3 regions of the Streptomyces sp. NPDC001599 genome follow, and region 2 is predicted to be linked to each of the others. Evidence: riboswitches for the same ligand, from Rfam matches in the RefSeq annotation. Region 2 holds a riboswitch; each other region holds the start of a gene.
What was found. A riboswitch is a leader RNA that binds a small molecule or an ion and turns the genes downstream of it on or off. The one in region 2 is predicted to bind cyclic di-AMP.
Positions count from the first base shown of each region.

Region 1 (10,095 bases), on a different contig from region 2:
GGTCCCGGCCTCCTCGCCCTCGGCCCGCTCCTGCTCGAACTCCAGGGCGACGGCCGCGAGTTCCTGGAGGTTCTCGATACGGGTCTCGTCCTGCGGGTCGGTGGAGGCCTGCAACTCCGCCAGGTACCCGGTGCGTTCGAGGATCGCCTCCAGGACGGTCGCCGGTCCGGCGCCGGACTCGACGATCGTACGGAGGTCCTCCATGAGCGTGTTGAACCGCTTGACGGCGTTCGCGGAGCGCGCGGCCATGCCGTACGCCTCGTCGACACGCCTCAGCGCCTGCGGGAAGCTGATCTTCTCGCGCTGGGAGAGGGCGTCGATCATCGCTTCCGCGCGGTCGCCGATGCCGCGCTTGGGGACGTTGAGGATGCGGCGCAGCGGCACCGAGTCCTCCGGGTTGGCCAGCACCCGCAGGTAGGCCAGGACGTCCCGGACCTCCTTGCGCTCGTAGAAGCGGACGCCGCCGACGACCTTGTAGGGCAGGCCGGTGCGGATGAAGACCTCTTCGAAGACACGGGACTGGGCGTTGGTCCGGTAGAACACCGCGACGTCGCCTGCCTTGGCCTCGCCCGCATCGGTGAGACGGTCTATCTCGTCGGCGACGAACTGCGCCTCGTCGTGCTCGGTGTCGGCGACGTACCCGGTGATCCGGGCGCCGCTGCCCTGGTTGGTCCACAGGTTCTTGGGGCGGCGGGACTCGTTGCGCTCGATGACCGCGTTGGCGGCGCTGAGGATGGTCTGCGTGGAGCGGTAGTTCTGCTCGAGCAGGATCGTCGTCGCGTCCGGGTAGTCCTCCTCGAACTGGAGGATGTTGCGGATGGTGGCGCCGCGGAACGCGTAGATCGACTGGTCGGCGTCGCCCACCACGCACAGCTCGGCGGGCGGCACCTCGGCCTCGGGCGGCACGTCGACGGGGTGCTCCGAGGGCACGCCGACCAGCTCGCGCACCAGGGCGTACTGCGCGTGGTTGGTGTCCTGGTACTCGTCGACCAGGACGTGCCGGAAGCGGCGGCGGTAGTGCTCGGCGACGTCCGGGAAGGCGCGCAGCAGGTTGACCGTCGTCATGATCAGGTCGTCGAAGTCGAGGGCGTTGGCCTCGCGCAGCCGCGACTGGTACATCGCGTAGGCCTGGGCCAGCGTCTTCTCGAAGCCGTCGGCGGCCTGGGCGGCGAAGTCCTCCTCGTCGATCAGCTCGTTCTTCAGATTGCTGATCTTCGCGCTGAACGACTTCGGCGGGAAGCGCTTGGGGTCCAGGTCCAGGTCGCGGCAGACCAGCGCCATGAGCCGCTTGGAGTCGGCGGCATCGTAGATCGAGAACGACGAGGTGAAGCCGAGCTTCTTCGACTCGCGGCGCAGGATGCGGACGCACGCGCTGTGGAAGGTCATCACCCACATGGCGTTGGCGCGCGGGCCGACGAGCTGCTCGACGCGCTCCTTCATCTCGCCCGCGGCCTTGTTGGTGAAGGTGATCGCGAGGATCTGGCCCGGGTGGACGTTCCGCTCGGCCAGCAGGTGGGCGATGCGGTGGGTCAGCACGCGGGTCTTGCCGGAACCGGCACCGGCCACGATGAGCAGCGGGGAGCCGGAGTGGACGACGGCGGCGCGCTGGTTCTCGTTCAGCCCCTCCAGGAGCGCCGCGGCGTCCAGGGCGGGGCGCGGGGCGCCGTCCCGGTAGTGGGTGTCCCGCTCCGGGGGCGCGTCGAACTTCCCGCCGAACAGATCGTGCGGAACCGGCTCCGGTCCGTGATCGTCCTCGGGCGGCGGCGGGGGTTCCTCCTCGTGACCCCGGGGGGTCTGGAGGCTCGCCAGGAAGCTGTCGTCAAAGAGGCTGCTCATCGCTCTCCGAGTCTAGGGCGCCCCACCGACAACCCGGTGCCACCCCGGAAAATGCCCCCCACCCTCTCGGCGCGGGCACGCCCTGCGACCAGCGGAACCACGAAGAGTGACGCTCGCGACCGCCCCGGAGGCACCCGAACGAAAGGTCACGAAAATGTATCGGGCATATCACCCACCAACCTTCACAGCGGCCACACGAGTTGGCTACGGTGCGGGGCAGGCCGCTCGACCCCCTCCGGCGAACCTCGCCGGTCCGCGCGGCCTCCGCCGAGTCCGGCCTGCCCGCACGGCACCGGAGCCGGGGACCCACCGAGACCTTGGGGTGAATCGGCCGCACCGCCCTCGACTGCACGAAGAGGGCGGGCCGCCGTAGGGCAACCCTTCCGAACCACCGCCCGAACCCGACAGCTAACCCGGTAGGCGGAGCACTGGAAGGAGTCGCCTCCTTGGCGTCGCACCGCAAGTCGCGCCCCACCGGTACCCGCGTCGCGGGCATACGGACCCCGGCCCTCGCCACCGCGGCCCTCACCTCCGTCGCGCTGCTGTCCCAGACGGCGAACGCCACGCCGTCGGACGACCGGCCGACCCTGGAGGAGGTCGAGAAGAAGGTCGACGACCTCTACCGCCAGGCCGGGTCGGCGACCGAGAAGTACAACGCGGCCAAGGAGAAGACCACCAAGCAGCGCAAGAAGGTCGACGGCCTCCTCGACGACGTCGCCCGGCGCACCCAGAAGCTCAACGACGCGCGCGAGGAGCTGGGTTCCTTCGCCTCCGCCCAGTACCGCACGGGCGCCTCGGTCCCGGAGACCGCGACGCTGCTGCTCGCGGACTCGCCGCAGGACTACTTCGACCAGAACCAGCTGATGAACCGGCTCACCGGCCGGCAGAAGACCGCCGTCGACGACTACGTCACGCAGCAGTCCGAGACGATGAAGAAGCGCCGGGAGGCCACCGAGAGCCTCGAGACGCTCACCGAGTCGCAGACCGACCTGAAGACGGCCAAGTCGACCGTCCAGAAGAAACTCGCCACCGCGCGGGAGTTGCTCTCGGAACTGACCGCCGAGGAGAAGGCCCGGCTCGCGGCGATCGAGAGGAAGAAGCAGGAGGAGTCCGAGCGCAAGGCCGCCGAGCTGGCGAAGCAGCAGGCGGCCCAGGAGGAGGCCGAGCGCAAGCGCCGGGAGGAGGCCGCCCAGCAGCAGGAGAGCGGTTCCGGATCCGGCGGCACCGGCTCTTCCGAGTCGTCGGACTCGTCGACGCCGGGCACCTCGACCGGCACCAAGGCCGACAAGGCCATCGCCTTCGCCCGCGCGCAGATCGGCAAGCCGTACGTCTGGGGCGCCACGGGCCCCGGTTCCTACGACTGCTCGGGCCTCACCCAGGCCGCCTGGAAGGCCGCCGGCGTGACGCTGCCGCGCGTCACCTACGACCAGGTCAACGCGGGCACCACCGTCTCCGTCTCCCAGGCGCAACCCGGTGACCTGGTCTTCTTCTACGACGACATCAGCCACGTCGGCCTGTACATCGGCGACGGCATGATGATCCACGCCCCGAAGCCGGGCGCGTACGTCCGCGAGGAGTCGATCTTCTACGACGGCGAGTCCTCGATCTACAGCGTGGTGCGCCCGGGCTGATCGGCGCGGTATTTAGCATCGGGCGCATGTCATCGGCCACCCATACCTCCGCGCTGCGCGCCTGGTGGGCGCAGCGTCCACCGGCGGCCGGGGCCGCGGTGATGGCGACCGGCATCGTGTCGGTCGCCCTGCATCTGACGGGCCGCGAGGTCCTGTCCCGGATCGCCCTGGTCCTGGCGTGCGCGGCCTGGCTGATACTGGCGGCGAACTTCGTCTACCTGCTGCTGGCCGACCGGGTGCAGTGGGTGAAGCGGGCGGGGACGCCGGGGGCGCTCACCGCCGTCGCCGCGACGACCGTGCTCGGCACCCGTTTCTCCCTGCTCGGCTGGTCGCTCCTGGCGGCGGTGCTGCTGGCGCTGGCGGCCCTGTTGTGGCCGTGGCTGCTGTTCCTGGTGGTGCGGCACTGGGGGCGGCGGATGCCCGGGGCGGTGTTCCTGGGCTGCGTGGCCACGGAGGGGCTCACCGTGCTCGCCGCCACGCTGGCCGCGGCCACCTCGACGCCGTGGCTGGCGCACGCGGCGCTGGTGCCGTTCTGGCTGGGGATCGTGCTCTACCTGATCGCGCTGTTCCGCTTCGACCTGCGACAGGTGGCCCGGGGCTCCGGGGACCACTGGGTGGCGGGCGGCGCGCTCGCCATCTCGGCGCTCGCCGGTGCCAAGCTGCTCGCGGCGGCCGGGACCGGCATGTACCTGTGGAACGCCGACGACCAGGCCGTCCTGCACGACGTGACCGTCTTCCTGCTCACGCTCGACCTCGCCTGGTACGCCGTGCTGCTGGCCGCCGAGATCGCCTGGCCCCGCCCGCGCTACGACGTGCGCCGCTGGTCGACCGTCTTCCCGCTCGGCATGACGGCGGCGGCGACGCTGTCGGTGGCCGCCGTCGTCGACGTCCCGTGGCTGGACGCGCCCGGCCGGGCGCTGCTGTGGATCGCGGTGGCCGGATGGCTGGCGGTCGCTGTAGGGGCGGTCGGCCGGGCCCGGGCCGGGCTGCGGTCCGCGGGCGAGGGCTCCGGGGCGACCGTCAGGTCCACAGCACCGCGATGAAGACGTTCACCACCGTCAGCGCGCCCACCAGGCCGAACAGCGGCTTGTCCACCTTCTCGTCGTCGCGCTTCACGTAGACGAGGCCCAGGATCACGATCAGTACGGCGAGCTTCACCCCGATCTTGACGTTGTCCACGGAGTAGTCCTGGGCCTGGTTGAGACCGACCAGGACGGCACCGGTGACCAGCATCGTCAGCGCGCCGTGCAGCATCGCGGGGGTGAACCGGGCCTCGCCCCGGCCCATCGCCTTCATCTGGGTCAGGAAGCCGCCGAGGAGCGCGGCGATACCGACGATGTGCAGGCCGACGAAGAGGTGGATGAGTACGTCCATGAGGCCGGAGCCTAATGAGGGGCCTGACCCGCACGGACACCGGGCCGCCCCGACCCTCCCATAACAGCTCACGTCCCCCACCCGCCCCCGGTCCGGCATATCGGTCATCACCCTGCGTGAAGGCGCCGGGCCTCGGAGGCCGTGGCGATCACATACGGTCGCCGTCTGATCCCCTACCGCCACTTCCGCGCATCCCGTCACCGGACCGTTACCGACGCGCCTAGCGTCCTGGCCCAGGCAGCCGGAACGGACCGGGGCCGGTCCGGCGCCGGCCGGAGTCGAGTCGTACGGAAGGACGTGGATCGCAGGTGGGAACGCACCGCAGGCCGCGACAGCGCGCGAAGGGCGGGAGCAGGGCCCGTACGGCGGCCACGATCACCCTCGCGGGCGCCGCCACCGCGACGGGGCTGGGCGGGACCGGACACGCCGACCCGCAGCCGACGGCGGCCCAGGTCAGGGCCAAGGTGGACAAGCTCTACCAGGAGGCCGAGGTGGCCACGGAGAAGTACAACGGCGCGAAGGAGAAGGCCGACGCCGCCGAACGCCGCCTGGAGGAACTGCGGGACGAGGCCGCCCGCAAGGAGGACGGGCTGAACTCGGCGCGGGAGGCACTGGGTTCGGCCGCGGCGGCGCAGTACCGTAGCGGCGGTCTCGACCCGGCGCTGCAGCTCGCGCTCTCCTCCGACCCGGACCGGTATCTGGACGGCGCCGCGTTCGTCGAGCGCGCGGGCAGCCGGCAGCACGCCACCGTGGGCCGCGTGCGCAAGGAACTCCGCGACGTCGAGCGACTGCGCGGCGCCGCCCGCGTCGAGGCGGCCTCGCTGAAGTCGCGCCGGGCCGAGCTGAAACGTCACCGCGAGACCGTCACCGGCAAGCTGGAGAAGGCCCGCCGCCTGCTGTCCCGGCTGACCGCCGAGGAACGCGCCGGCGTCGGCGACCGGGCCTCTCGCTCGGCGCCGGGTCCACGGGAGGGCCTGTCCGCCTCGTCCCAGGCCCCCAACTCCCGCGCCGCCGCAGCCGTCGCCTACGCCTACCAGAAGCTCGGCAGCCCCTACGTGTGGGGCGCGACCGGCCCGAACGCCTTCGACTGCTCGGGCCTCACCCAGGCCGCCTACCGCGCCGCCGGCGTCTCCCTCCCCCGCACCACCTACGCCCAGATCGACGCGGGCCGCCGCGTCTCACGCTCCGAACTCCTCCCCGGCGACCTGGTCTTCTTCTACTCGGGCATCAGCCACGTCGGCATCTACGTCGGCAACGGCCGCATGATCCACGCCCCGAACCCGTCGGCTCCGGTCCGCGTCGCACCGGTCGACGAGATGCCGTTCGCGGGGGCGACGCGGGTGGCATGACGCTCCGGCCGCGCGCCGATCCCGCGGGGAGGCGCGCGGTCGCGGCAGCGGGCACGCCGATAATCTGACGGCTTCGACGCACCTCCCGGGGGGGATCCACATGTCGTCGTCGCCGTCCCTGAAAACGCGTCCTGACCTCGCCACCCCGCTGCTGATGATCGCGGTCGGCTTCTACAACCGTGCCGTCTACGGCCCCGAGCGGCGGGGCCACGAGGCGTACCGGATGGTGCTGCTGGGCGTGCCGGTCGTGGGGCTCGCCCAGATGCTGGGGGGCGAACGCGTCGGCTTCTGGCAGATCGCCGGTGCGGTTCTGTGCGTGGTGGCGGCCGCCGGGGTCGTGGTGTGGACGGTCCGGACGATCGGGGCACGCGGCGCGTTCTGGCTCATGGCACCCGCCCGCCTGTCGGCGTTGGGCCCGGACTCGGAGTCGCGGCGACTGTCGGCCACGCAGAACACGGCGTTCCTGACGGCGAACGTGGTGGGCGGGTGCACCGGCACGTGGGTGGCCCGGGTCACGGACGGCTTGTTGTCCTGAACCCGAGGCTCGAGCTCGGGCGTCGGAACGGGCGTACGCGACGAACGCCGTCCAGACCACTCCGGCGACCGCGCAACGGGGGCTTGGGGGAGCGCACTTCGACAGATCGCCGTCGAGCAGCGCGGTCACCCCGGCATCAGACCAGCCGCCGTGCCGTCGCCCACCGGGTCAGCTCGTGCCGGTTGGACAGCTGGAGTTTGCGCAGGACCGCGGAGACGTGGGACTCGACGGTCTTCACCGAGATGTAGAGCTGCTTGGCGATCTCCTTGTACGCGTAGCCGCGGGCGATCAGGCGCAGTACCTCGCGCTCGCGCTGGGTGAGACGGTCGAGGTCCTCGTCGACCGGCGGGGCGTCGGTGGAGGCGAACGCGTCGAGGACGAAGCCGGCCAGGCGCGGGGAGAAGACGGCGTCGCCCTCCTGGACCCGGAAGACCGAGTCGACCAGGTCGGTGCCGGTGATGGTCTTGGTGACGTAGCCCCGGGCGCCGCCGCGGATCACCCCGATCACGTCCTCCGCCGCGTCCGAGACGGACAGGGCGAGGAAGCGGACGGGCCGCTCGGCGTCGCTCATCAGGGGTGCGCAGCGGCGCAGCACCTCGACCCCGCCACCGCCGGGGAGGTGGACGTCGAGGAGCACGACCTCGGGGCGGGTCGCGGTGATGACCGTGACGGCCTGGTCGACGTCGGCGGCCTCGCCGACGACCTCGACCCCGGTCACGTCCGTCTGGCCGATCTCGGCCTGGACGCCGGTGCGGAACATGCGGTGGTCGTCGACGAGCACCACGCGCACGCGGCGCTCCCCCGCGCCGCCACTGGCCGGCTGTGCGGGCTCGGCCGCCTCGCCCGCTCCCGCCGTTCCGTTCGCCTCGGTCGGGTCGCTCATGACGTCTTCTCCGCCCTCTCCATTTCCAGTTCGACCTCCGTGCCGCCGTCCGGCACCGCGCGCAGCCGCGCCGTGCCGCCGTTGCGCTCCATGCGGCCGATGATCGATTCTCTGACGCCCATGCGGTCGGCGGGTATCGAGTCGAGGTCGAAGCCGGGGCCGCGGTCGCGGACGGACACGAAGACCGTCCTGCCCTCGACTTCGGCGTAGACCTGTACGGCGCCGCCCTCGCCACCGTACTTGGCCGCGTTCACCATCGCTTCGCGCGCGGCCTGCATCTGTGCGCTGATCCGCTCGTCGAGCGGGCAGTCGCCGACGACGACCACCTCCAGAGGAACGCCGTGCTTGTCCTCGACCTCCGCGGCGTTGCGCTTCACGGCCTCGGCGAGGGTGGTGGGCTCGTCGTCCTCGTCCTTGCCGTTGCCCTCGGGTTTGTAGAGCCAGGAGCGCAGGTCCCGCTCCTGGGCCCGGGCCAGGCGGCGCACCTCGCCCGCGTTCTCCGCGTTGCGCTGGATCAGGGTCAGGGTGTGCAGCACCGAGTCGTGGACGTGTGCGGCGACCTCGGCGCGCTCCTGCGCGCGGATGCGCATCAGCCGCTCCTCGGAGAGGTCCTGCGTCATCCGCACCAGGTAGGGACCGGCGAGGAGGGTTATGCCGACGAGGACGGCCAGGGCCGCCTGCAGGACGGAGCCGAGGTGGGCGGCGGATCCCTGGAGGACGAAGATGCCGGTGACACCGGCCGTCACCAGCAGGACGCCCCCCACCGAACGCAGCAGGGTGACCGTGCGGCGATGGCGTCCCACCTCGGCCCAGCGGGCCCGGCGCGCGTTGTCCGCCTGGCGCCAGACGAGGGCGACGCCGGCGCCGACGAGCACGGTCGGCCAGAGATAGGCCTTGGCGCCGCCGCCCAGGTCGACGTTGCCCACGAAGACCAGGGCGACGACGACCATGAGGAGCAGGGCGACCATCTGCCCCTTGTCCGGCTTGCGGGCGACGAGTCTGCGGCGGCCGTCCGGCGCGGTCTCGGAGGTGACGAGGGACGGCGGCTTCTGCGCCTCCACTCCCCCGACGCCCAGCGGCACGAAGAACCAGAAGGCCGCGTACAGCAGCGCACCCAGGCCGTCGGCCATGAAAAGGCCGACGAAGGCGAACCGGACCCAGACGACGGGCAGCCCGAGATGCCCGGCGAGCCCCCGCGCCACCCCACCGAGCCAGCGTCCGTCGCTGCTCCGGTAGAGCTTGCGCGGCGGCCGCGGTTCGACGACGGGTGCTGCTGCGGCTTCCGGCATGACACCGATGGTCACACGGGTGCGGGAGGCGGAGCATCAGGGTCGTTCCCCCAATCACCCCTGATCTTCGGACCGCGGGAGACCTTGGGGGTGTCGAACACCACCCGGGCCCGGAGTCAGGGCCGATATCAGGGTCCGACCAGGGTCGAACCGGCTGCCGTCACGGCGCCGCGCCCGTCACCATGGACCCATGACCGATCACGAGCACGCCGCGACGGGTCCGGGACCCGGCTCCGGCCCGCACCCCCCGCCGGGCGCCGGGCCGCAGGATGCCGCGCCCGCCGCGGATGCCGGTGCGGCCGGCCCGGGCGCCGTCGGCGGCACGGACGGCCCCGGGCCGCCGCACCGGTTCCGGCGCGACCGGCGGCACAAGGCGCTGGCCGGAGTGTGCGCCGGCCTCGGGCGGCAGTGCGACCTGGACCCGGTGATCTTCCGGATCACGCTCGCGGTCCTCTCCGCGACCGGCGGCATCGGCCTGATCTTCTACGGCTTCGCCTGGCTCTTCGTCCCCTACGACGACGAGGAGGAGAACGAGGTGCGCAAGCTGCTGACCGGCCGGGTCGACGGCCACGCGCTGGCGGCGGTGCTCTTCGCCCTGGTCGGCTGCGGCGTCTTCCTCACCATGCTGCACAACGGCGGGGTGCTGACCTTCGCCGTCGTCCTCTCCCTGCTCCTCGCGGGCGCCGGGTACTGGTCGCGGCACCGCAGGGCCCCCGAGCCGGACCCGCTGTCGGCGCAGGCCGTCGCGGACGCCCCGCCGGAGGCGAAGGCACCGCCGATCATGTACACCTGGCCCTCCTGGTGGCGCGACCCCATCGTCAAGGACGGCACCCACGACGGCGGTACGGGCTACATGTGGGGCCCGCCGGACTCCGCGGAGCGTGACATCGCGGCGGCCGTCAACATCGGCCGGGGCATCCCGGGGCGCGGCGACCGCGCCACCGCGGGCGACCGGCGCTCCCGGTCCCCGCAGACCCTCGGCATCGGCGGCTGGGTGTTCCTCCTCGCCACGCTCGCCGGCTTCCTCGGGACCCGGCTGACCTGGGACGACCACCCGCTCGGCACGAGTCTGCAGACCGGACTGGCGTGCGCGCTGGCCGTCTTCGGCCTCGGTATCGCCGTCAGTGCCTTCCTCGGGCGCACGGGAGCCGGTTCGATCTTCCTGGCCGTCATCACGGCGGGCCTGCTGGCCGGATCG
Region 1 is NZ_JBIAVA010000002.1:476,183-486,277, reverse strand. Features, by position in the region: gene pcrA (DNA helicase PcrA) at 1-1,836, opposite strand, end outside; cyclic di-AMP (ydaO/yuaA leader) riboswitch at 2,092-2,276, shown strand; gene ACFYZ3_RS06910 (NlpC/P60 family protein) at 2,283-3,467, shown strand; gene ACFYZ3_RS06905 (tellurite resistance/C4-dicarboxylate transporter family protein) at 3,494-4,510, shown strand; gene ACFYZ3_RS06900 (hypothetical protein) at 4,488-4,841, opposite strand; gene ACFYZ3_RS06895 (NlpC/P60 family protein) at 5,150-6,190, shown strand; gene ACFYZ3_RS06890 (hypothetical protein) at 6,291-6,725, shown strand; gene ACFYZ3_RS06885 (LuxR C-terminal-related transcriptional regulator) at 6,862-7,608, opposite strand; gene ACFYZ3_RS06880 (PspC domain-containing protein) at 7,605-8,897, opposite strand; gene ACFYZ3_RS06875 (PspC domain-containing protein) at 9,088-10,095, shown strand, end outside.
Region 1: another riboswitch for cyclic di-AMP. It lies ahead of ACFYZ3_RS06910 (NlpC/P60 family protein); the one in region 2 lies ahead of rpfA (resuscitation-promoting factor protein RpfA).

Region 2 (10,095 bases):
CATCACGCCGTTCGCCTCCAGCGTGCCGATGGCGGAGGCCGCCTTCGGACACGTCAGGTAGTACAGCGTGGGGAAGGGCGTGCCGTCGGGCAGCCGCGGCGCCGTCTCCACCACGTCGGGCTGCCCGCACGGGCAGCGGTGCGCGATGGCCCGCAGGCCGCGCGGCGGACGGCCGAGCTGCTGCTTGAAGGCCGCCACGTCCGCGTCGGTCGGCTCGGTGCGCGGGGTGGTCGGCGGGGGAGTCTGCATGACTGTCTTCTGCTGGTCTTCCTGTTGAGTCACTGCCGGAGCGGCCGGTTCACTGTCGGTGCGGTCGGTTCACTGTCGGCGGGCGACGGCGTCGGCCTTGTCGACCGCGTCCCACACGTTCCGGTACCAGGGGCGGTCGGCGGCGCCGGCCCGGGCGCGGGTCTGCTCGGCCGCCTCCGGGTCGACGACGACGAACCCCGTCTCCCCCGGCATCACGTAGTGCAGCCGCAGCCGGACCTGCTGCTCAGCGTAGGCGTCGTCCTGCCAGCGTGCCTTGAGGTCGCGCAGGTCCTCGACCCGCTGCCGGGTCTCCCGCTGCTCCCGCTGGAGATCGGCGATCTCGGCGCGCTGGGCGACGTACTGCCGTATCGGGTAGGCGAGCGCCACGACGAGCGAGCAGAGCACCATGGCGAGCAGCGCGGCCCGGCCGGTCAGCCGGGAGCGCCGGGCCTGGCGCTTGGTCTGCGAGCGGTAGACCCGGGCCGCGGTCTGTTCCCCGATGATCCGGATCCTGGTCGCGGTGGAGAAACGGTCCCGGTCCTTCACGGCCATCTGGTCTCCGCCTCCCGTGCACGCGCGTACGTCCCCGCACACGGTACGGGACCGGGTACGGGGACGTACGTACGACGCTGCCTTCTACCGGGTCGTCAGCCCTTGAAGCGGGGGAACGCGCTGCGGCCGGCGTACACCGCGGCGTCGTCGAGGATCTCCTCGATGCGCAGCAGCTGGTTGTACTTGGCGACGCGCTCGGAGCGGGCCGGGGCGCCGGTCTTGATCTGGCCGCAGTTGGTGGCGACGGCCAGGTCGGCGATGGTGACGTCCTCGGTCTCGCCGGAGCGGTGGGACATCATGCACTTGAAGCCGTTGCGCTGGGCCAGCTCGACGGCGTCCAGGGTCTCGGTCAGCGAGCCGATCTGGTTGACCTTGACCAGCAGGGCGTTGGCCGAGTTCTCCTCGATGCCGCGGGCCAGGCGCTCCGGGTTGGTGACGAACAGGTCGTCGCCGACCAGCTGGACCTTGTCGCCGAGCTTGGCGGTGATGGTGTTCCAGCCGTCCCAGTCGTCCTCGAACAGCGGGTCCTCGATGGAGACCAGCGGGTACGCCTCGACCAGCTCGGCGTAGTACTCGGTCATCTCGGCGGCGGTGCGCTGCTTGCCCTCGAAGGCGTAGGAGCCGTCCTTGTAGAACTCGGACGCGGCGACGTCGAGCGCGAGGGCGATCTGCTCGCCGGGGGTGTAGCCGGCCTCCTTGATCGCCTCGAGGATGAGGTCGAGGGCCTCGCGGTTGGAGCCGAGGTTCGGGGCGAAGCCGCCCTCGTCGCCGAGGCCGGTGGCCAGGCCCTTGTTCTTCAGGACCTTCTTGAGGGTGTGGTAGACCTCGGCGCCCCAGCGCAGGGCCTCGGAGAAGGACTCCGCGCCGATCGGGGCGATCATGAACTCCTGGATGTCCACGTTGGAGTCGGCGTGCGAGCCGCCGTTCAGGATGTTCATCATCGGCACCGGCAGCAGGTGCGCGTTCGGGCCGCCCAGGTAGCGGAAGAGCGGCAGGTCGCTGGCCTCGGAGGCGGCGTGGGCGACGGCGAGGGAGACGCCGAGGATGGCGTTGGCGCCGAGCGAGCCCTTGTTGTCGGTGGCGTCCAGGTCGAACATGGCCTGGTCGATCAGGCGCTGCTCGGTGGCGTCGTAGCCGACCAGCTCCGGGCCGATCTGCTCGATGACGGCCAGCACGGCCTTCTCGACGCCCTTGCCGAGGTAACGGCCCGGGTCGCCGTCACGCAGTTCGATGGCCTCGAAGGCACCGGTGGAGGCGCCGGAGGGAACGGCGGCACGCCCCGTGCTGCCGTCGTCGAGGCCGACCTCGACCTCGACCGTGGGGTTGCCTCGGGAGTCCAGGATTTCCCGGGCTACGACGACGTCGATGGACGGCACGAGCATCTCCTTCTTCAATGTGACGCTTCGATGTGGCGCTTCGGTGGGCCGCGGTCCGCGGGACCGCGACGGCTCTGCGGGACCGAGCCTAACCGGCTCCGGGCGATCGGCCAGCCGATCGCCCACCCGCTGGACAGAACCGAGAGTAAATTGTTTCCGAACGGAACAAAGGCGGAACATGAAAATCCCGCCCCGGTGCGTACGGGGGAACACGCACCGGGGCGGGAGTCGCGGGGCGGGCCGCCGCCTACTTCAGGTGCAGCTGCTGGCCCGGGTAGATCAGGTCGGCGTCGTCGACGATGTCGTCGTTCAGCTTGAACAGCTTCGCCCAGCCGCCCTTGACGTCGTGCTCCTCGGCGATCGAGCTGAGGGTGTCGCCCTTGACGACCTTGTACTCGCCGTCGCCCTTCTCGACCTTCTTGCCGGTCGGGGTGGTGACGGTCTTCTTCGCGGGCTTCTCGGCCTTCGGCTCGGCGGCCGGGCGCTCGGAGGAGCGGGAGGCCTTCTGCTCGGTGGAGCGCTCGGCGGTGGAGCCGCTGCTCTGGCTCTGCGAGCTCTCGGAGCTGGAGGAACCGCTGTCCTGGGAGCCGCCACCGGTGTACGCGGCGCCCGACAGGCCGGTGCCGCAGACCGGCCAGGCACCCTTGCCCTGGCCCGCGAGCACCTTCTCGGCGATCTCGATCTGCTGGGACTTGCTCGCCTGGTCGGCGGAGGAGGCGTACTGCGTACCGCCGTAGGCGGCCCAGGTGGAGGCGGAGAACTGCAGACCGCCGTAGTAACCGTTGCCGGTGTTGATGGACCAGTTGCCGCCGGACTCGCACTGGGCGACGGCGTCCCACTCGGACGCGGTGGCGGCGGAGGCGTTGCCGGCCGCCATCAGCGGGGCGGCGACGGCGGCACCGGTGACGCCGGCGACGGCGATGACTCGGGTGGCCTTGGACGGGCGACGGTGCTTGCCCTTGCCGGAAAACAGCATGGTTGATCCCCTCACCGACGCCTGCGAGGTGAGCTGTCGGGTTCGGGCCGGTTGAGTTGCCCGGCCGGGTTCCTCGCGGAACTCGGCTTCACCCCTAGCCACTCCGGCTCAACTGCCCGGTGCGGCGCTTACCTTGGGTCCCCCGCTCCTGCCTGCGGCGCTTGACGCGACGACTGTTCCCGTACGGCCGCTGGCAGGATTCGGCGTTGCGGCTGTCGGGGCCCGCGGTGGCGAGCGGTCATGACCGTAGACACGCGCTCCGCGGATTTTCAAAGACGATCACGGCTTCTGAGACCTATCTCTCACGAGATCCAAAAGGGACATACAGTCCCTAACCGTGACGTGAACTCCCCCTACTTTTCGCCCGATTCGCCCGTGACCGTGAGCGTCTGACCGGGCAGGATGTGGTCGGGGTCGGCACCGACGACCGCCTCGTTGTCGGCGTAGAGCGCGTGCCATCCGCCGTCGACCTCAAGGGAGTCGGCGATGGCCCAGAGACTGTCGCCGGTGCGGACGACGTAACAGCCGTCCCCGGCCTCTCGCTCGTCACCGTCGCGCGAGGCGTGCCGGCCCGCCGTCGGGTCCGTACGGCCCTCCCCCGTCGCATCCTCGTCCGCACTGCCGCCGCGGTGCTTGCCGGAGCCGGACGAGCCCTCGGTGCCCTGCGGTTCGGCACTGGCGGAGGGGTCGGATTCGGACGAAGTGTCCGGCTTGGTGGATTGGTCCGCACCATCGGACGAGGCGTCAGACGACGGCGAGGAAGAAGCCGAAGAAGAGGGCGAAGGGGACGAAGAGGACGCCCCGGACTCCGACTCCGGAGTTTCGGCCGTACCGGTCGAGCCGGTTGAACCGGTCGAACCGGATGACTCGGATGACGGGGACGACTCGGGCGATTCGGTGGTCGCGGGTGATTCGGACGACTTGGTGGTGTCCTGCGCCCCCGAGGAGTCCGACCCCTCCGACGCCCCGTCACCGGCCGTGCCGGAGCCACCGCCCGTGATCCCGGAGTCGCTGCCCAGGCCGGCCAGCAGACCGCAGGTCGGCCAGGCGGCGATGCCCTGGGCCGCGTGTATCTTCTCGGCGATTCTTATCTGCTGGGAGCGACTGGCCTGGTCGGCGCTGGGGGCGTAGTCCAGACCGCCGTACTGCTCCCAGGCCTCCTGGGACAGCTGAAGGCCGCCGTAGTACCCGTTGCCGCTGTTCTGGCTCCAGGCGCCGCCGGTCTCGCACTCGGCGACCTGGTCCCAGTTCGCGGAGTCGGCCGCGTGGGCGCCGGTGGCGCCGAGCAGCGGGATCGCGATGGCGGAGCCGGTCACTCCGGCGGCGACGACCAGTGCGGGTGCCTGGCGGGGGCGGCGGTGACGACCGTTCCCGGAGAGCATGCGACGACCTTTCACGAGACGACGGGGACCACGCGGCGGTTGACGCTCGACACCACGTTGATCCGTGAACGTATAGGGAGATCATCGCTTGTCACAAGTTCATGCCGCGCAGATCACGTGAAGATCACAGAGTTGAGCGCGTGTCACTTTTGCTTCGGCGACGGACCGTTGTCCGCCGGTGACGCGGGCGGTGTGAACGAGACGGGCAAGGTGCGCAGACCTCGCATGATGAGGCCGCCGCGCCACCGGAGTTCGGCCGGGTCCGCGGCGAGGCGGAGGTCCGGCAGCCGGGTGAGGAGCGTCGCCAGCGCCGTCTGCCCCTCCAGCCGGGCGAGCGGGGCGCCCAGGCAGTAGTGGATGCCGTGGCCGTACCCGAGGTGCTGGCTGTCGCGGCGGGCGAGGTCCAGGGTGTCCGGGTCGGTGAACCGCTCCGGGTCCCGGTCGGCGGCGGCGAGGACGACGAGGACGGGGTCGCCGGCCGCGACGTCCTGTCCGCCGATGGTCAGCGGCCGGGTGGCGAAGCGCCAGGTGGCCAGCTCCACCGGGCCGTCGTAGCGCAGGAGTTCCTCGACGCCGGTCTCCAGCAGGCCGCGCTCCCCGGCGGCCAGGGACGTTTGCAGCCGCTCCCGCTGCCCGGGGTGGGTGAGCAGGGCGTAGGTGCCGTTGCCGACGAGGTTGACGGTGGTCTCGAATCCGGCGAAGAGCAGGATGAAGGCCATGGCCGCCGCCTCGTTCTCGGTGAGGTGCTCGCCGTGGTCGGAGGCGCGGATCAGGGCGGAGATGAGGTCCTCGCCCGGGGCGGGCTCGGGCGGCAGCGCGGCACGCTTGCGGTGGATGAGGTCGGCGAGATAGCCGCGCATCTTCTTCACCGACCGCGCGACCCCGCCCCGCGGGCCTCCGCCGTGACGGATCATCATGCCCGCCCAGTCCCGGAAGTCGTCCTGGTCCTCGCGGGGAACGCCGAGCAGGTCGCAGATGGCGTAGATGGGCAGCGGGAAGGCGAACTCGTGGATCAGATCGGCGGAGCCGGTGGCGGCGAACCGGTCGATGAGGCCGTCGGCCAGCTCCTGCACCCGGGGCGCGAACTCGGCCACGCGGCGGGGCGTGAACGCCTTGCTGACCAGCCGTCGCAGCCTGGTGTGGTCGGGCGGGTCGATGTTGAGCAGATGGGTCATCAGCTCGGCCTTCCGCTCCCCCGGAATGCCGGTCTTGCCCTTGGCGTGCGCGGGCTCGGCGTGGTGGGCCGGGTTCTTGGACAGCCGCGGGTCGGCGAGGGCCTGCTTCGCGTCGGCGTACCGGGTGACCAGCCACGCCTCCACTCCGCTGGGCAGCCGGGTGCGGTGCACGGGGGCGTGCTCGCGCAGCCAGGCGTAGGCGGGGTAGGGGTCGCTCGCGAACTCCCAGGTGAACAGCTCGGGGACCGGGGCGGAAGAGCTGCCGGTCATCCCTCTGCCGTCCGGATCGCGTCCCGGTAGGTGCGGGCCGCCGCTCTCAGGGCCGCCTCGGGGTCGGTGCCCTCGGACTCGGCGCGGGCGGCGAGGGCGAGCAGGTCGTAGCCGATGCCCTCGCCGGAGGGCAGCGGGACGTCGAGGCCCGCGGTGCGGACGCGGGAGGCGAGCTTGGCGGCGAGGGCCAGGCCGGGCTGGCCGAGGGGGACGCCCTCGGTGACCGAGGTGCGCTGCTTCTCGGCGGCCTTGGTGCGCAGCCAGTGGGCGCGGACCTCCTCGGGGGTGTCGGCCGTCTCGTCGCCGAAGACGTGCGGGTGGCGGTGGATGAGCTTGTCGACGATGGTGCCGGCCACGTCGTCCACGGAGAACGGGGCGTCGGGGTCCTCCTCGGCGATGCGGGCGTGGAAGACGACCTGGAGGAGCACGTCGCCCAGCTCCTCCCGCAACTCGTCGCGGTCGCCGTCCTCGATGGCCTCGACGAGTTCGTACGCCTCCTCGATGGCGTACTTGGCGAGGCCCTTGTGGGTGCGCTGCGAGGACCACGGGCATTCGAGGCGGATGCGGTCCATGACCTGGACGAGGTCGAGGAGGCGGGCGCCCGGGAGGTCGTAGGAGGCGGGGAGCAACTCGAGGTCGGGCATCCGGACGCGTCCGGAGCCGGCGAGGCGGGCCAGCGAGTCGGTGAGCGCGGGCTCGCCCTCGCCGGTCGCGACAACGACCGCGGTACGGCCGCCGGCGCAGGCGTCCACCAGTTCCTCGGCGGTCGGGGTGGCCTCCTCGACCCGTATCCCCGCCTCGCGCAGATAGGGCAGCTGGGGGTGGGCTCCGTCGGCGCACAGGACGCGGTCGGCGGTGCGCAGGGCCTGCCAGGCGGGCCAGGACAGCAGGCCGGGGGCGACGCGGTGGCTGGTGGTGAGCAGGACGATGCGGCCCTGGTCGGGGGCGGTCGCGTCGGCGGTGGTTGCGTTCACTCCTCGAACCTAACGCACACCGCCGACGACCCCCGAGTTGTCCACAGGGGGTCGTATCGCCGCTGGTCAGTGGTGCTACGCGGGCTGCTGGGACCCCGCCGCCGTGATCTCCCGCACCCACGGGGTCCGGGCGTCGACGCGGCTGCTCTTCTGGACGTCCCAGGCGCCGTAGCGCGGGTTGAGGTCGACGTCGAGCTTCTTGGAGGCCTCGGACAGGGCCTGCCAGAACTCGGGCCGGCTGGTGTCGGTGCCGAGGCTCTGGGCGAGCTTCTGGGCCTCGATCTGGACGAGGAGGTTGTCGTCGAGGCGGTCGGGGGCGACGCCGTACTGCTGGAGCCAGACCGTCTCCAGCTGCTCGGGGCCGCCGGCCTGCTTCTCCAGCTCGCCGCGCATGTCCTGCACTTCCTTGCGGCTGACGCTCACCCCGGCGTCCTGGGCGGCGCGGTGCAGGACCCGGTCGAGGACCATGCCGTGCAGGGTGTCGCGGGTGAGGGTGCCGGTCCGGGCGACGACCTGCTGGTACTGGGTGTCGTCCGGGACGGCGGCGCGCTGTGCCTCGCGCACCTCGTCGACGCGGTTCTCCAGCTGGGCGACGGTGATCCGCTGGTCGCCGACGACGGCCGCCGCGCCCGGATGGGCGTCGTTGCCGCAGGCGGTGAGCAGGGGTGCCGCTGCGGCGATCGCGGCGGTGAGGAGAAGCGCGGAGCGACGGCGGCTGCGGCGGTGCAAGGGAACCTCCCGTTTGGAGATTGTGCGACGGTGCACAAAGTCTTGCGATGATCGATGTTAGGCAGTGGCCCGGCTCTGGCCAACCCATTGGACCAACGATTCATCAGGACTTCGGGCACCGCCTCGCGCCCGGCCCGCCGCCGGGCCCCGTGGCGACGCTGGTCAGCCGTGCATCCGGCCCAGCCACTGGAGCGTGCGCCGGATGTCGGCCGCGAGCGGATGGCCGGGGCCGTGGACGCGCTCCACGTCGTGCAGCAGCCGGGCCAGCGTGTCGTGGGCGGCGGCGCGGTCGCCGAGGGCGAGGAGGAGGTGGCCGATGCGGCGGCGGACGTCGTGGGCGAGGTCGGGGTCGCCGGCGACGTACTGGTTCTCGTAGTACGGCAGCAGCGCCCGGTACTCGGCGAGCGCGGCGGCCGGTTCGCCGAGCTGTTCCAGGCACTGGGCGGCGTCGTAGCGGTGGCGCAGGGCCTGCGGGTCGGCCTGGCCGGCCTCGGCGGCGCGTTCGTCGGCGAGGCGGCGCAGTTCGGGCAGGGCGCGCCGGTACTGGCCGTCGTCCATGAGGGTCGCCGCGTACTGCCGGCGCAGGGTGCGCACGACCGGGGAGCGTTCGCCGTGCTGTTCGGCGGCGGCGGGCAGGATCGCGCCGAGGACGTCGACGGCCTGGGTGATGCGGCCCTCGCCGAGGAGGCGCTTGACGTCGTCGACGGCGCGGGCGACGTCCGGCTTGGCGGCCTCGGCGGTGGGCGGTACGGGAGCCGGCTGCGGCGCGGGGGTGCGGGCGCGGTCGGGCCAGGGGGCGTGCGGGCGCACGAAGGGGCGGGTGGGGTCCAGGGGCCCGCCGGTGGGCACGCCGAGCGCGGGGAGCAGCAGCGCGAGGTGCTCGTAGACCTCCTGCGCGGAGTCGGGGCGGTGCTGCGGGTCCTTGGCGAGCAGGCGCAGGACGAGGGCTTCGAGCGATTCGGGGACCTCGGGGCGGATGCGGCGCACGGGCAGCGGGGGCTCGTACAGGTGCCGGTGCAGGACACCGAGCGCCGTGGACCCCGCGAACGGGACGTCGCCGCTGAGCAGTTCGTGCAGCAGCACGCCGAGTGCGTACAGGTCGGTGTACGGGCCGACGGCGCCGCCCATGGCCTGCTCGGGGGCCATGTAGGCGGGCGAGCCGATGGGGGTGCCGGTGTGGGTGAGGCGGGTGGTGTCGGCGTCCATGACGGAGGCGACGCCGAGGTCGAGGACGGTGACGGTGCCGTCCTGCTTGACCATGACGTTGCGCGGTTTGAGGTCGCGGTGGACGATCGGCACGGCGTGCACGGCGCTGAGGACGGCGCACAGCTGGGCGGCGACCGCGACGGCCCACTGCCACGGGTACGGATCGTGCTCGGCGAGGTGGTCGGAGAGGTCGGCGCCGTCGACGTACTGCATGACGAGGAACAGTTCCTCGCCCTCGCTGCCCGCGTCGTGCACCGTGACCAGGCCGGGGTGGTCGACCTGCGCGGTGATGCGGCACTCGCGCACGAAGCGGCGGCGCAGTTCGTCGGCCTCCGCCCCGGCGACCTTGTCGGGGCGCAGCAGCTTCACCGCCACGCGCCGGTCCAGACGCCGGTCGTAGGCCGTCCAGACCTGTCCCATGCCGCCCTGGCCGATGAGCGTGGACAGCTCGTACCGGCCGGCGACGACGCGTCCGGTCGCCACGGTCACCTTCCGCCCTGGTGGCCGCCGTCGCGGCCGTCGTGGTTGCGCAGGTAGTCGCTGAGCTCGTCGAGTTCGGCGCGGACCTGGTCGATGCGGGCAGGCGCGGGGTGGTGCTGGGGCGGTGGGGCCTGGTACGGCGGGACCGGCGTCTGTACGGGGGCGGGAGCGGGTGCCGGGGTGTAGGGGTACGAGGGCTGCGGGTGTCCGTACCCGGCCGCCGGGGGCGGCGGCATCGGGACGAGGTGGCCGGGGTGGGGCGGCCGCCGGTGGTGCCGGATGTCGGCGTAGAGGAAGTACCCGGCGCAGGCGCAGGCGTTGAGCAGCAGGATGATCATTCCGGTGGTGCCGGCCGGGGTGCTGAAGTCGTCGGTGTCGTCGGTGGCCAGGAAGCAGAAGCTGACCACCAGGGCGACGGCCGTCGCCGCGAAGACCCACCAGTCGCGCGGTCGGCGGCTCACGATGGCCGCGTACAGCGTCGATATCCAGGCGAGGAACCCGATGCTCAGCAGGGCCAGGGCCACGAAGAAGACGCGCAGCAGGACCAGCACCGCGGTCCTGGGGCGGCGCGGCGGCGGTGGCGGCGCATAGCCGTGGCCGTGCATGACTTCTCCTGGAGACCTGATGAGACGGACGTGCGCCGGGCGACCGGTGCGGAGTCGAGCGTATAGGCCGACACGGACCGGCGGCCCCGGGTTGTACCGAACCGTTGTCGTCCTGGTCACT
Region 2 is NZ_JBIAVA010000012.1:100,796-110,890, forward strand. Features, by position in the region: gene ACFYZ3_RS27740 (DUF501 domain-containing protein) at 1-249, opposite strand, end outside; gene divIC (cell division protein DivIC) at 319-801, opposite strand; gene eno (phosphopyruvate hydratase) at 897-2,177, opposite strand; gene rpfA (resuscitation-promoting factor protein RpfA) at 2,425-3,153, opposite strand; cyclic di-AMP (ydaO/yuaA leader) riboswitch at 3,157-3,323, opposite strand; gene ACFYZ3_RS27760 (transglycosylase family protein) at 3,507-4,535, opposite strand; gene ACFYZ3_RS27765 (cytochrome P450) at 4,679-5,980, opposite strand; gene ACFYZ3_RS27770 (nucleoside triphosphate pyrophosphohydrolase) at 5,977-6,954, opposite strand; gene ACFYZ3_RS27775 (SurA N-terminal domain-containing protein) at 7,030-7,683, opposite strand; gene pkaE (serine/threonine protein kinase PkaE) at 7,846-9,336, opposite strand; gene ACFYZ3_RS27785 (hypothetical protein) at 9,375-9,974, opposite strand.

Region 3 (10,095 bases), on a different contig from region 2:
CGTGGTGCGTGAAGCGGTGGACGTCCTTGGCGGACAGGCGAGGGTACGGCGCGAAGAAGCGGTAGTACTTCGACTCGTCGGAAACCTGCTCGTAGAAGCTGACCAGGCGCTCGGCGTCGTCAACGGTGATGGGGCGGACGCGCGCGGTGCCGCCGTCGCGCAGCACCACGTCGGCTTCCCAGTGGGCGGGGTACTCGTGCCGGTCCGACGAGGTCTGCATGGGCCCCAGAGTACGGCTCGCGTACGACAACGGCGCGGGGCAGTCTGTGGGGGACGGATGCCCGGACCGAGGCCGCGGTCCGGGACCCGTACGGGGCGGCCCACGTGGTCGTCCCGGCTCGCTTCACGATGTGGGAAACTGGTCTAGACAAGACTGGTCTAGACAACTTCACCGCCTCTGAACACCTGAAGGGCAGCATCACATGGCTGAGCGCCGCGTCAACGTCGGCTGGGCCGAGGGTCTCCACGCCCGCCCCGCCTCCATCTTCGTCCGAGCCGCCACGGCCACAGGCGTCCCGGTGACGATCGCCAAGGCCGACGGGTCCCCCGTCAACGCGGCCTCCATGCTGGCCGTGCTCGGCCTCGGCGCCCAGGGGGGCGAGGAGATCGTCCTCGCCTCCGACGCCGAGGGCGCGGAGGCGGCCCTGGACCGGCTGGCGAAGCTGGTCGCCGAGGGGCTCGAGGAGCTTCCCGAGACCGTCTGACGGACGGGACAGCAGCAGCGAAAGGCCCGCCGGGAGCACCGGACGGGCCTTTCGTCTTTCCCTCTTCCGCTTCAGTCGATTCGGGACGGCAGAAATAGCCGCCGAAATTCCCCCGCTTTTGTCTACGGAACCTTTGTTACCGGAGCGGGCTCGCGGTGTTTACGGAATGTTGCGTATTCCTCACACGGTCCGGCGCCGCGCCGCCGGTGGCGAATCGGAGCCGGTGGCCGGATGCCGACCGCTCGATGTGCAGGGTCATGAGCGCCCGCGCGCGTTCACCGTCCCCCCGGGCCACGGCGTCGGTGATCGCCGCGTGCTCCGCCCAGTACTCCACCGGTCCGACCGGTGCTTCCACGACGTACATCCAGGCGATCTTGTGGCGGATCTGGGTCAGCAGCGCGGCCAGCGAGGGGCTGTCCGCCGCCCGGGCGAGGGTCTCGTGGAACCAGCCGCCCAGGGAGCGCAGCTCGTCCACGGTGCCCCGCCTGGCCCGTTCCTGCCCCAGCCTGACCAGACCGCGCAACACCTTGAGGTGGGCGTCGGTGCGCCGCCGGGCGGCCCGGGAGGCTCCGAGCGGCTCCAGCAGCGTGCGGGTCTCCAGCAGGTCGGCGGCCTCCCGGGCGGTCGGTTCCGCGACGCACGCGCCCGCGTGCCGCCGGGTCACCACGAAGCCCTCCGCCGCCAGCGTGCGCAGGGCCTCGCGGACGGGGACGCGGGAGACGCCGTAGCGGCGGGCGAGGATTTCCTCGGTGAGCCGGCTCCCGCGTCCGTGGACGCCGGCCACGATGTCGTCCCGAATCGCCGTGCACACCGAATGCGCCGGAATACGCATGACCGACCTCCGCCTTGATCCCCTGAAACGCCGACGATGGACGCGCTTTCAGCGACTCTAGGCCAATCAAGCCGGTATGGAATACAAAAGGCCCCGACTCGGGAAGCCGGGGCCTTTTTGTCAGACGTTCACGCCGTGGGAGCGGAGATAGGCGACGGGGTCCACGTCCGAGCCGTACTCGGGGCTCGTACGGGCCTCGAAGTGCAGGTGCGGTCCCGTGACGTTGCCGGTGGCACCCGAGACGCCGATCTGCTGGCCGGGCTCGACCGACTGGCCGACCGAGACGCCGATGGACGACAGGTGCCCGTACTGCGTGTACGTGCCGTCGTGCATCCTGATCACGACCTGGTTGCCGTACGCGCCGCCCCAGCCGGCCTCGACCACGGTGCCGACGCCGACGGAGTGCACGGACGTGCCGCTGGAGGCGTGGAAGTCGATGCCGGTGTGGCTGCCGGAGGACCACAGGGAGCTGCCGGCCTGGTAGGCGGTGGAGACGTACGAGGCGGTGATCGGCGCGACGAAGGTGTTGAGACGCTTGCGCTCCGCCTCACGCGCGGCGCGCTCCTTGGCCTCGCGCGCCTCCTTGGCCGCCTCGGCCGCCCGCTCGCGGGCCGCCTCCCGGGCCGCCTCGCGGGCGGCGGCGTCCGCGGCCGCCTGCTTCTGCGCGAGGGCCTGGGCGTCGATCTCGTCGGCTATGGAGTCGCCGATGGTGACGACCGGGGTGAGCCCGGTCTGTTCCGCCTCGGGCTCGGCGGCGAGCGCCGGAGCCGCGAGGGTGCCGACGACGCCGGTGGTGGCGAGGGCCGCGACCCCCGCCGCGCGGGCGGTGGTGCGGTGCACCCGGCCGGTACGGCGGTGCTTCCCGGTGGCGCGCGTGAACGCCATGTAGAGGCTTGTCCTTTCCTTCCCTCTCGCCTACCGGGTTAGCTGACGGGTTCGGAGGTGGAAGGTCTCCTACGGACCCCCTCGCGGTGCGCGCGGGCGTCCGATTCACCCCAGGGACTGCGATGGGTCCCCGGCTCCCCTGGCTCGCGCCGTACGGGGACTCGGCGATGACTGTCCGGTGCCGCGGATGCGGCGCACTGCCTGACGAACAGCCCGGACGACGCTAAACGCGGCTGCGTTCAATCCTCAAACGCAACAGGCTTTTTGTAGCGCACGCCACAGGGCAGACAGGCAACCACTCCCCCAATCCGGACAAACGGCGGCCCTGGTGACACACCGGTCACCAGGGCCGCCGCACGCGCGTGCCGCTACTCGGCCGCCACCACGGTGACTTCGCCGATGCCGAGGGCCTCGACGGGCTCCTTGATCTGCGCCGCGTCGCCGACGAGGACCGTCACGAGACGGTCCACCGGGAAGGCGTTCACGACCGCCGCGGTGGCCTCCACGGTGCCCGTGGCGGCCAGTTGACGGTAGAGCGTGGCCTGGAAGTCGTCGGGCAGGTGCTGCTCGACCTGGTCGGCCAGCGTGCTCGCCACGGCCGCCGCCGTCTCGTACTTCAGCGGCGCCACGCCCACCAGGTTCTGCACGGCCACATCGCGCTCGGCGTCGGTGAGCCCCTCCGCGGCCAGCTTGCGCAGCACCGTCCACAGGTCCTCCAGGGCGGGACCGGTGTTGGGGGTGTCGACGGATCCGCTGATGGCGAGCATCGCGGCGCCCGTGCCGTCCGGCGCGGAGCGCAGGACCTGGCCGAACGCCCGCACACCGTAGGTGTAGCCCTTCTCCTCGCGCAGGACGCGGTCCAGGCGCGAGGTGAGGGTGCCGCCCAGGCAGTAGGTGCCGAGCACCTGCGCGGGCCACACGCGGTCGTGCCGGTCGGCGCCGGTGCGGCCGATCAGCAGTTGCGTCTGGACGGCACCGGGACGGTCCACGATGACGACCCGGCCCCGGTCGTCGGCGGTCACCGGGGGCACGGGGCGCGGCTCGGCGGCCGAGCCGGTCCAGGCGCCCAGGGTGTCGCCGAGCAGCGCGTCCAGGTCGAGGCCGGTGAGGTCGCCGACGACCACCGCGGTGGCCGTGGCGGGGCGGACGTGCCGCTCGTAGAAGGCGCGTACGGCCGCCGAGTCGATGGCCTCGACCGTTTCCCCGGTTCCCTGGCGCGGGCGCGACATGCGCGCGTCGGCCGGGAACAGCTCCTTGGAGAGTTCCTTGGCGGCACGCCGGGAGGGGTTGGCCAGCTCGTGCGGGATCTCGTCGAGCCGGTTGCGCACCAGCCGTTCGACCTCGCCGTCGGCGAAGGCGGGCGCCCTGAGGGCGTCGGCGAGCAGGCCGAGGGCCTTGGCGAGGCGCGAGGCGGGCACCTCCAGGCTCAGCCGGACGCCGGGGTGGTCGGCGTGCGCGTCGAGGGTGGCGCCGCAGCGCTCCAGCTCGGCGGCGAAGTCCTCGGCGGAGTGCTTGTCGGTGCCCTCGGAGAAGGCGCGCGCCATGATGGTGGCGACGCCGTCGAGACCGGCCGGCTCGGCGTCCAGGGGGGCGTCGAGGAGCACCTCGACGGCGACGACCTGCTGGCCGGGGCGGTGGCAGCGCAGCACCGTGAGGCCGTTGTCGAGGCTGCCGCGCTCGGGGGCGGGGAACGCCCAGGGCTTGGGCTCACCGGCCTGCGGCTGCGCGTGGAATTCCATGGTGGCCAGCTCGGTCACTTGGCCGCCTCCTCGTTCTCTTCGGTGGCGTCGGGCACGGACACGGTGACGGTCGTCCCGTCGGCGTCGGTCTCGTCGGCGTCGGTCTCGTCGGCGGGGGCGGTGGGCTCGTAGACGAGCACCGCGCGGTTGTCGGGGCGCAGGCGGGCCTTGGCGACCTCCTGGACCTCCTCCGCGGTCACCTCGAGCACCCGCTGGACGGCGGTGAGGGCGAGCTGCGGGTCGCCGAACAGGACGGCGTACCGGCACAGTTCGTCGGCGCGGCCGGCGACCGTGCCCAGGCGGTCCAGCCACTCGCGCTCGAGCTGGGCCTGGGCGCGCTCCATCTCCTCGGCCGTGGGGCCCTCCTCGGCGAACCGGGCCAGCTCCTCGTCGATGGCGGTCTCGATGACCGGCACCTCGACGTCGCCGGACGTCTTCACGTCCAGCCAGCCCAGGGACGGCGCCCCGGCGAGCCGGAGCAGGCCGAAGCCGGCGGCGACGGCGGTACGGTCGCGGCGGACCAGGCGGTTGTACAGGCGGGACGACTCTCCGCCGCCCAGGACGGTCAGGGCCAGGTCGGCCGCGTCGCACGCGCGCGTGCCGTCCTCCGGCAGGCGGTAGGCCGCCATCAGGGCCCGGGCCGGGACCTCCTCCTCGACGACCTCCCGCAGCTCCCCGCCCATGACGTCGGGCAGCGCGCCGTCCCGGGGAGGCTGCTTGCCGTCGTGCGAGGCGATGGAGCCGAAGTACTTCTCGATCCACGCGAGCGTCTGCTCGGTGTCGATGTCGCCGACGACCGAGAGCACCGCGTTGTTCGGGGCGTAGTAGGTGCGGAAGAACGCGCGCGCGTCCTCCAGGGTCGCCGCGTCCAGGTCCGCCATCGAGCCGATCGGCGTGTGGTGGTAGGGGTGGCCCTCCGGGTAGGCGAGGGCGGTCAGCTTCTCGAAGGCGGTGCCGTAGGGGACGTTGTCGTAGCGCTGGCGGCGTTCGTTCTTGACGACGTCCCGCTGGTTCTCCATCGACTCGTCGTCCAGGGCGGCGAGCAGGGAGCCCATGCGGTCGGCCTCCAGCCAGAGGGCGAGCTCCAGCTGGTGGGCGGGCATGGTCTCGAAGTAGTTGGTCCGCTCGAAGCTGGTGGTGCCGTTGAGCGAGCCGCCGGCGCCCTGCACCAGCTCGAAGTGGCCGTTGCCCTTGACCTGGGCGGAGCCCTGGAACATGAGGTGCTCGAAAAGGTGAGCCAGGCCGGTGCGCCCCTTGACCTCGTGGCGCGAGCCGACGTCGTACCAGAGGCACACCGCCGCGACCGGGGTCAGGTGGTCCTCGGAGAGCACCACGCGCAGGCCGTTGGCCAGGCGGTGCTCGGTCGCTGTCAGGCCGCCGGAGCCTGCCTGGGCTGTGGCCGTGTGACCCATGGGCATGTACGTCCCTTCGATCGCGAGATCCTGGTGGAGTCACTGGGTGAACCACCGGGTGGAATCCATGGGCGGAACTGCGTGATTCCGCCGGTCCTGCCACTGTATGCAAGCGTGCGGGCGGCCGGTGGAGTTCCCGGGCCCCGTACGCCGAGAGCGAGAACGCGGTTGACGGGCCGCCGGGGACGACTGCGCGGACGGCGCCCCCCGGACGAGGGCGTACCCTGCGGGCAGCGCCGGGCCGGCAGCCCGTGACGGGTCCTGGTCGGTGGCTGTCAGTGCCGCAGTCCACAATGGACGGCGTCAGATCACCGTTCACGCTTCAGCAAGGAGCCGGCAGCGATGGCCCGCCGTAGTACGAAGACCCCGCCGCCCGACGACTCGTACGAGGAGAAGATCCTCGACATCGACGTCGTCGACGAGATGCAGGGCTCCTTCCTCGAGTACGCGTACTCGGTCATCTACTCCCGTGCGCTGCCGGACGCCCGCGACGGCCTCAAGCCGGTGCACCGGCGCATCGTCTACCAGATGAACGAGATGGGCCTGCGGCCCGAGCGCAGCTACGTGAAGTGCGCCCGCGTCGTCGGCGAGGTCATGGGCAAGCTGCATCCGCACGGCGACGCGTCGATCTACGACGCCCTGGTCCGCATGGCCCAGTCGTTCTCGATGCGCGTCCCCCTGGTGGACGGCCACGGCAACTTCGGCTCGCTGGGCAACGACGACCCGCCGGCCGCCATGCGGTACACCGAGTGCCGGATGGCCGAGGCTGCCGGCCTGATGACGGAGTCCATCGACGAGGACACCGTCGACTTCGCCCCGAACTACGACGGCCAGGAGCAGGAGCCGGTGGCCCTGCCCGCCGCCTTCCCGAACCTGCTGGTCAACGGCGCCTCGGGCATCGCGGTCGGCATGGCCACGAACATGCCGCCGCACAATCTGCGCGAGGTGATCGCGGCGGCCCGGCATCTGATCCGGAACCCGAACGCCGACCTGGACGCGCTGATGAAGCACGTGCCGGGCCCCGACCTGCCCACCGGCGGACGGATCGTCGGCCTGCCCGGCATCCGGGACGCGTACGAGACGGGCCGCGGCACCTTCAAGATCCGCGCGACGGTGTCCGTGGAGACGGTGACGGCCCGCCGCAAGGGTCTCGTCGTCACCGAGCTGCCCTTCGCGGTCGGCCCGGAGAAGGTCATCTCGAAGATCAAGGACCTGGTCGGCTCGAAGAAGATCCAGGGCATCGCGGACGTCAAGGACCTCACCGACCGCGCGCACGGACTGCGCCTGGTCATCGAGATCAAGAACGGCTTCGTGCCGGAGGCGGTCCTGGAGCAGCTCTACAAGCTGACGGCCATGGAGGAGTCCTTCGGCATCAACAACGTCGCCCTGGTCGACGGCCAGCCCCTCACCCTGGGCCTCAAGGAGCTGCTGGAGGTCTATCTCGACCACCGATTCACCGTCGTCAGGCGCCGCAGCGAGTTCCGCCGGAGCAAGAAGCGGGACCGGTTGCACCTGGTCGAGGGCCTGCTCACCGCCCTGGTCGACATCGACGAGGTCATCCGCCTCATCCGCTCCAGCGAGAATTCCGCGCAGGCCAAGCAGCGCCTGATGGAGCGGTTCTCGCTGAGCGACGTCCAGACGCAGTACATCCTGGACACGCCGCTGCGCCGGCTCACCAAGTACGACCGCATCGAGCTGGAGTCCGAGAAGGACCGGCTGAACACGGAGATCGAGGAGCTGACCCGGATCCTCGACTCGGACGCGGAGCTCCGCAAGCTGGTCTCGGCCGAACTGGCGGCGGTGGCGAAGAAGTTCGGCACCGACCGGCGTACGACGCTGCTGGAGTCGAGCGGCGCCCCGGTCGCCGCCGTGCCACTCCAGGTGGCGGACGACCCCTGCCGGGTGCTGCTGTCCTCGACGGGCCTGCTGGCCCGCACCGCGAACGACGAGCCTCTCGTCACGGAGGCCGGGGCCAAGCGCGTCAAGCACGACCTGATCGTCTCGGCGGTACCGGCCACGGCGCGCGGCGAGGTGGGCGTGGTGACGTCCGGCGGGCGGCTGCTGCGGGTGAACGTCGTGGACCTGCCCCAGCTCCCCGAGGCCATGGCGGCGCCGAACCTCGCGGGCGGCGCGCCGCTGGCGGAGTTCGTGTCCCTGGAGGACGACGAGGACGTCGTCTGCCTGACCACGCTGGACGAGTCCTCGCCGGGGCTGGCGCTCGGCACGGAGCAGGGCGTCGTCAAGCGGGTGGTGCCCGACTATCCGTCCAACAAGGACGAATTGGAGGTCATCACCCTCAAGGAGGGCGACCGCATCGTCGGCGGGGTCGAGTTGCGCACCGGTGACGAGGACCTGGTCTTCATCACGGACGACGCACAGCTGCTGCGGTACCAGGCCTCGCAGGTCCGCCCGCAGGGCCGTCCGGCGGGTGGCGTGGCGGGCGTCAAGCTCGCCGACGGGGCCAAGGTCATCTCCTTCACGGCGGTGGACCCGGCCGCGGACGCGGTGGTCTTCACGGTCGCCGGATCGCGCGGCACACTGGACGACTCCGTGCAGACCACGGCCAAGCTCACGCCGTTCGACCAGTATCCGCGCAAGGGCCGCGCCACGGGCGGTGTGCGCTGCCAGCGGTTCCTGAAGGGCGAGGACTGCCTGGCCTTCGCCTGGGCGGGTGCCGTCCCGGCCCTCGCCGCGCAGAAGAACGGCACGCCGGCCCAGCTCCCGGACATCGACCCGCGCCGCGACGGCTCGGGCGTGTCGCTGCCCAGGACGGTGTCGGTGGTGGCGGGCCCCGCGTAGGGCCCGTCGTTCCGGTGGCGTGGTCCCGACGAACGGTGAGTAGCCAGTGGTCCGAGACCTGTGCAACGTCCGGTTGCAGCCTGCGGAAGGCGGCCCCACGCCACTGAGCGAGGAGGAGGGACGGCGCGTGCGCGCGGTGCTGTTCAACGACCTCGGCAGCGTGATCGCCGAGCGGGGTCGGGTCCGGTTTCCCGCGTACTCGCCCGCATGAGGCTCTGTCTCGCGGCACGCCGAGGCGGGGGGCGAATCCGCCGCCGCGGGCTCCGGCCATGAGTTCCGCCAGGGCCTGATCCGCCGTCCCGGGACAGCACACCTAGGCCCCGGGCGGTGGATCCTCGCCGTCGGGGTCCTGGACGTAGCGCAGGACGCCCCACATGCCGTGGTCGTCGGCGGGTGGGGCGTCGGCGTCCCGGCGGCATGCGTCGAGTTCCGCGCCGAGGGCCGCCGCGTCGATGCCGGAGCCGATGAGGACGAGCTGGGTACGGCGGGCGTCGGCGGGTGGCCAGGGTTCCGGATAGAAGCGCAGGAAGCGTCCGACGGCGTGGACGGCGTACCGGTTCCGCGTGTCGTACGGGCCGAAGTCGACGTATCCCTTGATCCGGTACAGGCCCTCGGGACGGCTGTCGAGGAAGCGCATGAGCCGGCGCGGGTCGAGCGGGAGGCCGGAGACGAACGACAGGGTGTCGTAGGCGGCGTGCAGGTGCCCGGGATGTGCGCCGCCCTCGGAGTGGTCGTGCAGGTCGTCGAAGGACAGCTGCCCCACGCGCTCCTCGCCGGGCCGGCAGTCGTAGAGGAACTCGGGGTCGATACGGCCGTAGGTCGCGGGCACGACTGCGGCACCGTCGACGAGCGAGTGCACGAGGCCGAGCACACGCTCGGCGTCGGGAGCCCGGTCGGTCTTGTTGACCACGACCAGATCGGCGAGTGCCAGATGCCGGTCGATCTCGGGATGCTTGGCACGGGTGTCGTCGAACTCGGCGGCGTCGACGACCTCGACGAGCCCGCCGTAGACGATCCCCGGTTGCTCGCTGGCGAGCAGCATGCGCACCAGTTCCTGGGGTTCGGCGAGGCCGCTGGCTTCGATGACGATGACGTCGATGCCGGCCTCGGGCCGGGCGAGCCGCGCCAGGTACCCGTCCAGTTCACTCGCGTCGACGGCACAGCACAGGCATCCGTTGCCCAGGGACACGGTGGAATCGCCGAGGGCGCCCGCGACGGCCATGGCGTCGATCTCGATGGAGCCGAAGTCGTTGACGACGGCGCCGATACGGCTGCCTCCGCTGCGGTGGAGGAGGTGGTTGAGCAGGGTGGTCTTCCCCGAGCCGAGGAATCCGGCGAGGACGACGACCGGGATCTGCTGCGGAGTCGGGCGCTGCCCCACCGTGCGACCTCTCTCTCACCATGCGTGCGGAATTGCCTGCTCAGGATACGAGCCGGCGGAGTACCCGCGGAGTGAACGATTGTTAGCAGCACTTGGTGGGCAGACGTTTTTCCAAGGCGCCGGACCGTGCGACCCTCGCTTCCCTCCGTGCGCCTCCTCTCCGCCTCCCCGTCGATCAGCGCCGCTCGGCACCCTGGAGGTGGCAGCACCAAACATCGCTCGCCGGTCCCCGTCAGCCGACCCGCACTCGACGACCGGCGGGCGGTCGCCTGATTCGGGGGTTGACATGGTCACACGGAAGAAGGTCACGGGGAGGTTCGGCTCCGCCGCGGCCGGAATACTG
Region 3 is NZ_JBIAVA010000018.1:36,375-46,469, forward strand. Features, by position in the region: gene ACFYZ3_RS32640 (GNAT family N-acetyltransferase) at 1-220, opposite strand, end outside; gene ACFYZ3_RS32645 (HPr family phosphocarrier protein) at 423-704, shown strand; gene ACFYZ3_RS32650 (GntR family transcriptional regulator) at 841-1,536, opposite strand; gene ACFYZ3_RS32655 (M23 family metallopeptidase) at 1,657-2,421, opposite strand; cyclic di-AMP (ydaO/yuaA leader) riboswitch at 2,434-2,598, opposite strand; gene ACFYZ3_RS32660 (M16 family metallopeptidase) at 2,790-4,178, opposite strand; gene ACFYZ3_RS32665 (M16 family metallopeptidase) at 4,175-5,578, opposite strand; gene ACFYZ3_RS32670 (DNA topoisomerase (ATP-hydrolyzing) subunit A) at 5,915-8,371, shown strand; gene ACFYZ3_RS32675 (CobW family GTP-binding protein) at 8,685-9,752, opposite strand; gene ACFYZ3_RS32680 (DUF6082 family protein) at 10,039-10,095, shown strand, end outside.
Region 3: another riboswitch for cyclic di-AMP. It lies ahead of ACFYZ3_RS32655 (M23 family metallopeptidase); the one in region 2 lies ahead of rpfA (resuscitation-promoting factor protein RpfA).